Regions from separate parts of the Rhizobium sp. PP-CC-3G-465 genome, predicted to be linked through region 3. Evidence: predicted binding sites of a transcription regulator. Region 3 holds the regulator's gene; each other region holds the start of a gene.
What was found. The regulator LexA, encoded in region 3, represses DNA repair genes until DNA is damaged. The targets are predictions, from matches to a motif close to TGTTCNNNNTGTGTTCNG.
Positions count from the first base shown of each region.

Region 1: a site for LexA is predicted at 1,472-1,489, ahead of C8J33_RS27565 (ImuA family protein). Genes of this name have one in related genera too.
Region 2: a site for LexA is predicted at 1,895-1,912, ahead of C8J33_RS25345 (LexA family protein). Genes of this name have one in related genera too.

Region 1 is NZ_SLYH01000003.1:272,447-275,724, forward strand. Features, by position in the region: gene C8J33_RS15495 (DNA polymerase Y family protein) at 1-505, opposite strand, end outside; gene C8J33_RS27565 (ImuA family protein) at 456-1,454, opposite strand; gene C8J33_RS15500 (metallopeptidase family protein) at 1,626-2,060, shown strand; gene C8J33_RS15505 (DUF1737 domain-containing protein) at 2,097-2,303, opposite strand; gene C8J33_RS15510 (HpcH/HpaI aldolase/citrate lyase family protein) at 2,300-3,202, opposite strand.
Region 2 is NZ_SLYH01000022.1:9,618-12,895, reverse strand. Features, by position in the region: partial or broken gene C8J33_RS25355 (ImuA family protein) at 1-160, opposite strand, end outside; gene C8J33_RS25350 (Y-family DNA polymerase) at 164-1,435, opposite strand; gene C8J33_RS25345 (LexA family protein) at 1,432-1,863, opposite strand; gene C8J33_RS25340 (hypothetical protein) at 2,015-2,266, opposite strand; gene C8J33_RS25335 (restriction endonuclease) at 2,401-2,934, opposite strand; gene C8J33_RS25330 (helix-turn-helix domain-containing protein) at 3,232-3,278, opposite strand, start outside.
Region 3 is NZ_SLYH01000001.1:928,487-931,764, forward strand. Features, by position in the region: gene C8J33_RS04195 (single-stranded DNA-binding protein) at 133-666, shown strand; gene lexA (transcriptional repressor LexA) at 941-1,657, shown strand; gene C8J33_RS04205 (hypothetical protein) at 2,697-3,029, opposite strand.

The sequences.
Region 1 (3,278 bases), on a different contig from region 3:
GGGGGCCGAGCGCTGCGGCCTCCTCTCCCGCCTCGATCACGCTATCGTCAGACAATCGCGCAGTGGAAAATCGTGCAAGAGCCCAGGCGAGGCCGGGAGATGCGGCAATCGCCCCGCGCGCCTCGACGCCGAGCTGGAAAAGGCGCGACAGGACATCGTCGAGCAGCGCCTTTTCCCCGCCATGCAGATGCGTGCAGCCGGTAATGTCGAGCGCCAGACCATCGGCACCAGCATAGGCGACCAGCGGCGTATAGCGATCGCACCAGTCGGCGAGAGCCGAAAGAAAGGTCTGATCGGCGGCGGGATCGGCCGGCAGCACGTCGAGCTGCGGATGCATGGCGCGGGCTTCGGCCACCCCTTGTCCCCGCTTCAGTCGCAGGCGATCGGCCACGCTGTCGAGCGCCACGATCCGCATGGCATTTTCGACCTTGTCGGAGAACACCACCGGCGGGTGATCAGGACGCCCGCTTGAAAGCCACGACGCGCCCCAGCGCCGGCGCGCCACCCGGTCGGCCGACAGATGCGGAAAGGACAGTGACAGGATCCGCTGCGTTTGCCGGAAGAGGGACGGCGACGGGGTCGAGAGGATGGAACCGGCGCGCATGGGAACTCCATTCAAGGTAGGCATCGACAGGGGAAAAGGCCCGTGTCTTCTCGGCAATGACGTGAAAGGCGGGATGCCCGATGCCGGTCGTGAGCATCGTGCCATCGGGCAGCATGAACGGGGCTGCGGGCGCGGGGCGCACGAGAAGACGCAGGTGCGCGCTGCTCGCCTCCTCCTCGCCCGCCTGCCGCAGGAGAAAGATCGGAACGCCGCTGCCCATCGACCGCAATTGCAGCCGCCGGCTTTCGGCAAGCCCGAGACGCGCCGGATTTCCGCGGATCTCCAGAATGACGGCGGAAAACACGGAAAAGCCGAGTGCCGCCTCGGCAATCCACAACGCCTGCTGCAGATTGCGAGGCCGGGAGAAGAGGGCGGCACGCAGATCGATCCCGAGAAGCGACAGGCCGACACCATAAGGCTCGCCCGCCTCCTGTCCGGCCATCGTCTCAGAGATCCAGAGGATCGGCCCGAGCTCGCCCCGCGCCTTACGCCGCGCCTGGCAGAGCGCGGCAAGTCCCAGCGTAAACCCCGTGGCGGCACCGGCATCGCGCGTTTCCGCCACGCGGATCTCGCTCAACCCCTTGAGCGGCAGTCCGCCGGACATGGCATGATCGAGCGTGGGAACGCCGAGCGGCAGAACGTCAGCCTGCCGGGTGACGTCCTGCCCAGTGCCGTGTTGCCCAGTGACGTCCGGCATGGGGAGAGACCGTCCGGACGCGGAAAATCCCGCCCGTTCGCCCTCCGTCTCCAATCTGGAAAGACAGGAACCGGATGGCCTGTCTCGTTCCAGTCGGGCAATGGCATCGCGCAGGGCGAGCACCGTCTCCCGCGGCACAGCGTTTTCAGCCATGGCAGTCAACTCCTATCTGTTCTTGATATGTTCTTATAGATTCCAGAGCTTCAAAAAAGAGTCAACGCAGTTGGGAAAAGATTCCGCAGATTATGCACAATTGCCTTACCAAACGAATTGCTTCTCGAAATGAACCGGAAAATGGCTATATAAAAAGGACAAGGAGTATCCATGGCCCGGATTGACCAAAGCGACGATTGGCGGGAACGCCATGCGCCGACCATCAGCACGTTCGAATCCCTGACACTGGAGGCCTATGGGCATCTTCCCGAGGAATTCCGGCTGCTGGCCACAGACCTCATCATTGTGATCGAGGATTTTCCGGATGACGACGTGTTCGAGGACATGGCGCTGGAAACGCCGTTCGATCTGTTGGGCCTGTTCGAAGGTCGCGGCATCGGCGAGCGGTTCACCATGGAAACCGGCACGATGCCGAACCGGATCACGCTTTATCGCCGACCGATCCTCGATTACTGGGCCGAAAACGACGAAACGCTGGGCGATATCATCACCCATGTGCTGATCCACGAAATCGGCCATCATTTCGGCCTGTCGGATGACGACATGGAGCGCATCGAGGAAAGCGTGGAGCATGTCGGCGGGTAGGAGCCCGCCGCATAGCGTTGTGAGAGGCTTTCGCCTCTATTGCTCGGACAGCTTCATCTCCGGCACGTAGTCCTTGCCCTCGATATCCTTCACCACGGCCTGGCCGCACTGCATGATCTGGCTATCGGCATTGAAGGTGTAGGTCGGCGAGCCGTAGAGATCCCAGCCCTTGTTGAGGGCGGCCGTTACCTTGTGACAGAAGCTGGCATCGTCGGGGCCGGTGAGAAAACGGTAGAGCTTCATGGCTGTGTTCCTTTGTTTCGGATGGCCTCGACCTTTGCAAGACAGGCGATCGCCTGTTCGAGATGCAGGGCCTCGACCATTTTTCCCTTGTGAACGATGACCGACCTGCCCGCATTGTCGGGGTGAGCGAAGGCCGCGACGATCTCCAGCGCTTCTGCCTCATCCTGCACCGTTGGGCCGAAGGCGGCATTGGCCGGTGCGATCTGCTGCGGATGGATCAGCATTTTGCCGTCAAAACCCATGTCGCGGCCGGCAGCGCATTCCTGTGCGAACCCTTCGGCATCGCCGATATCGTTGAAGACGGCGTCGAGAACGTCGAGCCCGCTGCCGCGCCCGGCAAGAAGGATCTGCATGAGCCAGGGCACGAGATAGGTGCGCCCTGGGAGAGCCGCAACGCCCGTTTCCTTGCGCAGATCGTTGAGGCCGGGAATGAGGCAATCAAGCCGCCCGCCGCGGGTTCGCCCGGTCTCGGCGATCGCGGCCACGTTGAGAACGCCCCGCGGCGTCTCGATCATCGCCCAGAGCCGCAGGTCTTCCAGACCGTCGCCCTCGTCCATCGCTTCGGCAATGTCGAGAATGTCGCGCGGCCCTTCCACCTTGGGTACCAGCACCGCATCGAACCGGCAGGCGGACAGCGCTTCGAGATCCGCTTCGCCGAAACCGGAGGCAAGGCTGTTGATTCGGACGATCCGCTCGATACCGGGCGTGGCCTGTGCCAGATGACGCACCAGCGCTTCGCGTGCACCGGCTTTGCGCTCCGGAAGCACGGCATCCTCCAGATCGTAGATCACTGCATCGGTTGAAAGGCTCGCCACCTTCGCGAGCGCGCGGTCGTTGTCGGCGGGTACGCAGAGCACCGAGCGACGAATGCGGTGGGGATGGCGATCGGACAAGGACATCATGCCATGTTGTGCCTTTCCCGTCCCGTCTTCGCAAGTCTCATGCTTTCAGAGCCTCGCCTATCAGCAACGCACC
Region 2 (3,278 bases), on a different contig from region 3:
CATGGGTGCAGCCGTAGGCAAGGCCCCCACCCGGAATACGGCTATCGATGTCTTCGACGCCAAATGGCAGACGGGGACGCTGTTTTGCTGAACCGCCTGCAATTCGATCTATCCGCTCCTGAAGCTCAGCAAGAATTTCGGGGCTAACGTTCCTGGTCATGATCTATCTTGCCGTGGCGATTGGCAGCTCCTTGATGTTGGTCGTGTAGCGGGGAGACCGACGGTCGAACTTCGTTTGCCACTTGCGCTTGATTCCGGCCGAGGCGGGAATGAGAGCGCCACGGCCAAACTTTGTGTTCACCGCATCGAGGGCGGTCATCAGCCGTTCGGACTGGTCGCGATCGCGGGCGTCAAAGAGCGGGCGCTGTTGCGACCGCGCCGGCACAAGATCATTCATAATGATGCCGGCTTTCGCATAGCGATGGCCGTCCCTGAAAATCTTGCGCGCCCCGCTCTGAGCCATGCGGATCAGGTCGAACGTGTCGTTTGACGCTTCAGGCAAATGCACGGTCGTTTGCGCAGAGTAGGGTTGATCCTTCTCGTTGAAGCGCGACGTATGCATGAAGACTGCCATATGGGTGGCCTCAAGGCCGTAGCGGCGCAGCTTCTCGCCTGCCCTGCTCGCGTAGGCCGCAACCGCTTCCAGCATGCCTGCAAGATCCGTGACCGGCGTTCCGAAAGAACGCGTCACCGCGCAGCCCTTGCGTTGCGGGGGCACATCTTCGAGCGGCAGGCACGATAGGCCCTGCAATTCCAGCACTGTCCGTTCACCGACGACGCTCAAAAGCTTGCGGGCCAGCCGCGCATCCATGCGCGCCAGGTCGCCGGCCGTTTCCACACCGAGGCCAAACAGCTTGCGTTCCGAGGCGGCACCCACGCCCCACACCTCGCCAACCTCGATCCGATCGAGCCAGCCTTGCCGCAAGGCCGTGTCTGTCAGGTCGCAGACTCCACCAAGCTCAGGGTTCTTTTTCGCAACGTGATTGGCGAATTTGGCGAGTGTCTTTGTGGGGCCGATGCCAACGCATGTCGGAATCCCGGTCCAGCGCTGGACGGTCGATCGCAGATCGCGTCCGAATGCTTGCCGGTCGGCCGGTCTGATGTCGGTCATATCGAGAAAGCTCTCATCGATCGAATAGACTTCCACATCCGGAGACCATTGCCGGTAGATTGCGTTGAGGCGTGCGCTCATGTCGCCGTATAGCGTGTAATTGCTGGAATACACGGCGACATCGTTGCTACGACAGAGGTCCCGGATCTTGAAGAAGGGCTCGCCCATCCCGATGCCAAGCGCCTTGGCTTCCGCTGTTCTGGCAACGGCGCAGCCGTCATTGTTTGACAGCACAATGACCGGCCGCTTTTCAATGGATGGGTCAAAAACCCGCTCGCAGGAACAGTAGAACGAATTTCCATCGATCAGCGCAAAGGAAGTCATGTCCGCTTCCTTGGTCTGAGCCAGTGGATGTTACACATGGCGACGCCCCAGATCTCGACTTCCGCAATCTCCGGCAGGTCGAATAGCGGCATATCGCTATTCTCAAATAGTAGCCGTGGTCGATTGCCGTTCATGCGCAGACGCTTCAATGACCGTTCGCCGTGGATCGTCGCTACGACAATGTCGCCATCGATGGCGGTCACGCTCCGGTCCACCACGATCAGGTCGCCGTGGAAAATGCCTGCATCCCGCATGGAATTGCCATCAACCTTCCAGAGGAAGGTCGCCGGCGGGTTGCGGATCAGGAGCCGCGTCAGGTCAATGGATTCGTCAATGTAGTCATCTGCGGGAGACGGGAAGCCGGCACAAAGCCCGTGCAGCATCAGCGGAACGTAAACCTCCGCTTGGATTTTAAGGCCGGCAAGCATTCTAAAGTACCCTTCACGAGACACGAGCGAAAGGAACAAATAGGGAACACAAGCGACAGCAAAAGGCAATATAGAGGATTGCGCGATGATTATTTTAAGTTCGCCTAATGAGAGAGAATCTGATGCGCATTGTACCGGATGGCACGAATAATCACCAACGAGGCCGATCCTCTTCGGTTGGCCCATGCCGCCATTCATCAAGGTAGCTATTGGCTGTATCCCGGCCGGACTGCAGCAGGGTCGGGTCATTCCAGACCATCCAGCCGCCGATGATCAGCGCTGTTATCGCAACCATTCCGACGATCTTTCTGACGACAAACATCACGATAAAAATAGCGATGAGCGCGCCAACGCCACTCGTCAGCAGTGAAGGAATGTTTTCAGGGATATAGGCCCCAAGCATGTTCATATCGTCGCCTTATATACACAGCGTCTTTCAGGCAATGGCACGCAGGATCGACTATTCTGCGACGGCCGCGACAAAAGCAGCGCCCGTCGTCCGTTTGGCCGGATCACGCATCCGACCGAACGCGCAGTTCAACCGATGTCGCCCGTGTTGAGAAAGTCGAGCAACCGCTGACCACTGACGATCGTCAGGTTCGGGTCCGCGGCCGCAACATCCTTCGCGCCGGCGCCAGTGCGCCCGGTATGAATAAAGATCCCGCTGCAGTTCCTTGCAGCCAGGACAGCGCCAAAGGCCGCCACGTGGGCGCGGTTGATGTGTTTTCCGTATCGCTTTGCCTGTAAAAGGTACGTTTCTCCCTCGATTACCACCGAACCATCCAGCCCGCCATCACCGCTATAGGACGCGTTGCGCCGAACGACATGGCCGCGCCGCTCAAAAGCCTCGAGCAATAGTTCCTCGAATGTCAGGGGATCAATCTTGCGAAGGTATGCCAGGCGCTGCGGCATCAGTGGAATGGTGTTGATCTTTGCCAGAACGCGACGGGCCTGGTCCTGCTTGCGGCGGTGACGTCGCTCCTTGGCCTTCGGCCGGAGCAGCCGTCGCAACAGCAGAGCGGCCGCAAGCGCGAGCGCGGCCGCAAGGATCATCATCTCATAGGGCTGCATGCAGCCCTGCCCTACGGACGCCTGCGGCGGCTTTCCCTGTTATGGTCTGTGCGATGATTGCCAAGTGTTGCTCAACCTTCGCCGCTGCGGTCGCGGCCCCCATCCAACGCCAACCCAATGAGACCGAAATAGAGGCGCGGCTTTCGCCGCGCCCCTATCTCAGCGGCCCGCCGTGGGTGTCGGTTTTTTCTCCATCAAGACAACCAGCTTGAAGATCCGTTCAAGACCTTCCGTGTCGAGCTGTCGGATTTCCGAGATCGTATTTTGCAGGAGCCGGGAATGTTCCTGATTTTCGCCTCATAGATGCGGAGCGGCAGGGGCTAGGATTTCCTCTGGCGTGGCGT
Region 3 (3,278 bases):
AGAACAAATAAAGAACAAATTTGCAAACTGTTGTGGATTGCTGGCGGCCGAGGGCGAAATGCCGCGCTCAACAGCGTAGGCTCGCGGCACGATGCGGATCGTTGAGCCGCTTTCAGGAGACAGGACAAAGAGATGGCTGGTAGCGTAAACAAGGTGATCCTCATCGGCAACGTCGGGGCGGACCCCGAGATTCGGCGGACGCAGGATGGCAAGCCGATCGCAAACCTGCGCATCGCGACCTCCGAAAGCTGGCGCGACCGAAACTCCGGTGAGCGGCGCGAGAAAACAGAGTGGCACACCGTCGTGGTCTTTAACGAAGGCCTGTGCAAGGTCGTAGAGCAATATGTGAAAAAGGGCGCCAAGCTCTATCTCGAGGGCGCGCTGCAGACCCGCAAGTGGCAGGACAAGGACGGAAACGACCGTTACTCCACGGAGGTGGTGCTTCAGGGCTTCAACTCGACGCTGACCATGCTCGACGGTCGCGATGGTGGAGGCAGCGGTGGCGGAAGCCGTGGCAGCTCGGAATATGGTGGCGGAAGCGGTGGGTCGAATTACGGCGACGATTACGATCGCCCGGCCCAGTCCTCGGGCGCCCGATCGGGCGGTAGCACCGGCGGATCAAGCGGCGGCTTCTCTCGTGACCTGGATGACGATATCCCATTTTGATTCGCGCAAACCTGCTGCAGGTTGATACATAAATTCGACGCCTCTTTTGCGCCGTCATGGGTAAGTTCATGGCGGCGTTGCTATTGTGAAGCTGAGAGAGGCTGTGCGTTGACAACAATTCTCGTTTTTAAGGGAATGCGGAAAGCAACGCTTCGGATGGGCGCCCCTTGTTGATCATTCCCGATGTGGTTTAACCAGAATGCCACTTGCAGAACACATGAGGAACATATAACACTGTTCTTGCTTTGTTTCGTGACTCTGGAGTCGATTGATCATGCTGACCCGCAAGCAACAGGAACTGTTGATTTTCATTCATGAGCGCATGAAGGAATCGGGTATTCCCCCCTCATTCGACGAAATGAAGGATGCACTGGAGCTCGCGTCCAAATCCGGCATTCACCGGCTGATCACGGCTCTTGAGGAGCGCGGGTTCATCCGGCGCCTACCCAACCGGGCACGGGCGCTTGAGGTCATCAAGCTGCCGGAGGCGTATCTGGCCGCTGTCCCGCCGAAGCGCGGTTTTTCGCCGAGCGTGATTCAAGGAAGCCGGGGAAGCTCTGCACCTGAAAACGCGCCGAAGACGACGGCTGGGGTGGGCAACGATAATAGCGTGTCGGTTCCGGTGATGGGGCGCATCGCCGCAGGCGTTCCGATTTCCGCCATCCAGAACAATACCCACGATATCTCCGTTCCCGCCTTTATGATCGGCAATGGCGAGCACTACGCCTTGGAAGTCCGGGGCGACTCGATGATCGAAGCCGGTATTCTGGACGGTGATACCGTGATCATCCGCAATGCCAACAGTGCCAGCCCCGGCGAGATCGTCGTGGCTCTCGTGGATGACGAAGAAGCAACCCTCAAGCGCTTCCGCCGCAAGGGTGCCTCCGTTGCCCTCGAAGCAGCCAATCCAGCCTATGAGACAAGAATTTTTGGCCCGGAACGCGTGAAGGTCCAAGGAAAGCTCGTCGGGTTGATTCGCCGTTATCAGTGAAGGGAAGGGCTTTGCTATTGTGAGGTTGATGAGATCTTGTCGTCATCAGGTTCCAGCACATGGAGCCTTTTCAGCATGTTTTTTGAGGTTTACGTTTTAGACGGTCCTAGTTGACTACTGTACCGGCGAGGACAGACGGAAATCGCAACCTTCACGTTCTGCAGAGATGCGATTTTGAGGGTCGAGCCATCCACCTCCTTGTCAGTCCGACCTTGAGTCGTAGCTTGGCTGTTTAACGTCTACGAGATGAGTAGACACTTTTGAGCGCTTGGACGTCAGGTCGCCGGATGCCGCATCCAGTACGGGATGATGAAGGGGTAATTGGTGGCCCCTGAATCTCGTGGCGTGAGATGTAGGTAAGCTTCGTTATCCGTTAAGTTACCAACCGGCCAGAAATTTGCGCCATCTGTCGTTCTATTCGTAAGCTATCAAGCGGAACACGTTCAGTTCTGAGGCCTGCTAGCTTTAACGATACCTACAAGTGAAAGTCTATGGAACCGCATGGGCAGGTCGGCGTTTACCGGGCGAACACAGCGGAGGTGAACATGCCCGGAACATCGAGAAACTTTCGGGCTGTCCTCTTTGGCTGTAATAAAGCTGACTTTGTGGGAAGCACGATGTTGTGAGTATGTACAACCCCGACGAAGTTCAGGATTTGGCAAACGACTGTTTGTAGCCCACACAGAGACCATGGCACTTTCCAGGCAGGGTGAAAAGCCAGTACGTAAAAGCAATCAAATCTCTGTCTAGCCGAATTACAATCGTGTTGGCGATTTTAGTTCATTTTTTTGGTATTGCTCACAGCACCATTTACAAAAAAAACGCGCATTTTTCATGCGCTAAGGAATTCATCATGAGAATGATCTTTGTCGGGATGCTTGCATCCGTCCTCAGTATACTTGTGATCAAATATGCAAACAATGATCTGGGGAACAGTGTCCCATTGACGACTGTCGGAGCAGCTAGCTCGCTGTGATACCCGGGCATCTCGGCCAGCTGCTCCGATATATTTAGAGACTTTATCCGAAGATCAGGCTCATCATTCGTGGATCGTGTAAGATCCCATTTCGCACAAATTTTGCTTGTCTTCCGTCGTTGCGAGATCTGAACCCTCTTCGAATTCGAAACGCATGTCATAATTACAAACGTCTCGACCATCTGCAATCGTAAGCTCGATTGTCTCACCGGGATTGAGGACCTGTTCGCCGAACACGTCTCCCTCCCAATCACTGACACCGACAGGTGACGTGTAGAAGCGCGTGAGAACGGATTTCGTGCCGTTCTTCAGTGTGAACACCAGATCCTCGGCCTGTGCTGCCCCGGACACAAAAATGGCGCTGATGATAATCGCGCCTGTCGTAATGATTTTCATTGTTCCCCCCGTGAATCTAATATGTCGCCAATGGGTTGACGATAAAGGGATATTACCGAGTCTCTTGTCGTATTCAACTGGATTGTGGACGTTTGATAAACAGACGAATGCGGTTTCAGACGCGCTGCAAATTCTGAATGCGCGTTCTCACCATCATTTACCCAGCAGCTCGGCTGTTATCCTCGCACGGCGAAGAGATGTGAAGATTGCGCGGCGGATTCGTTTGGAAATCTGCGGCGTTCCACTGGC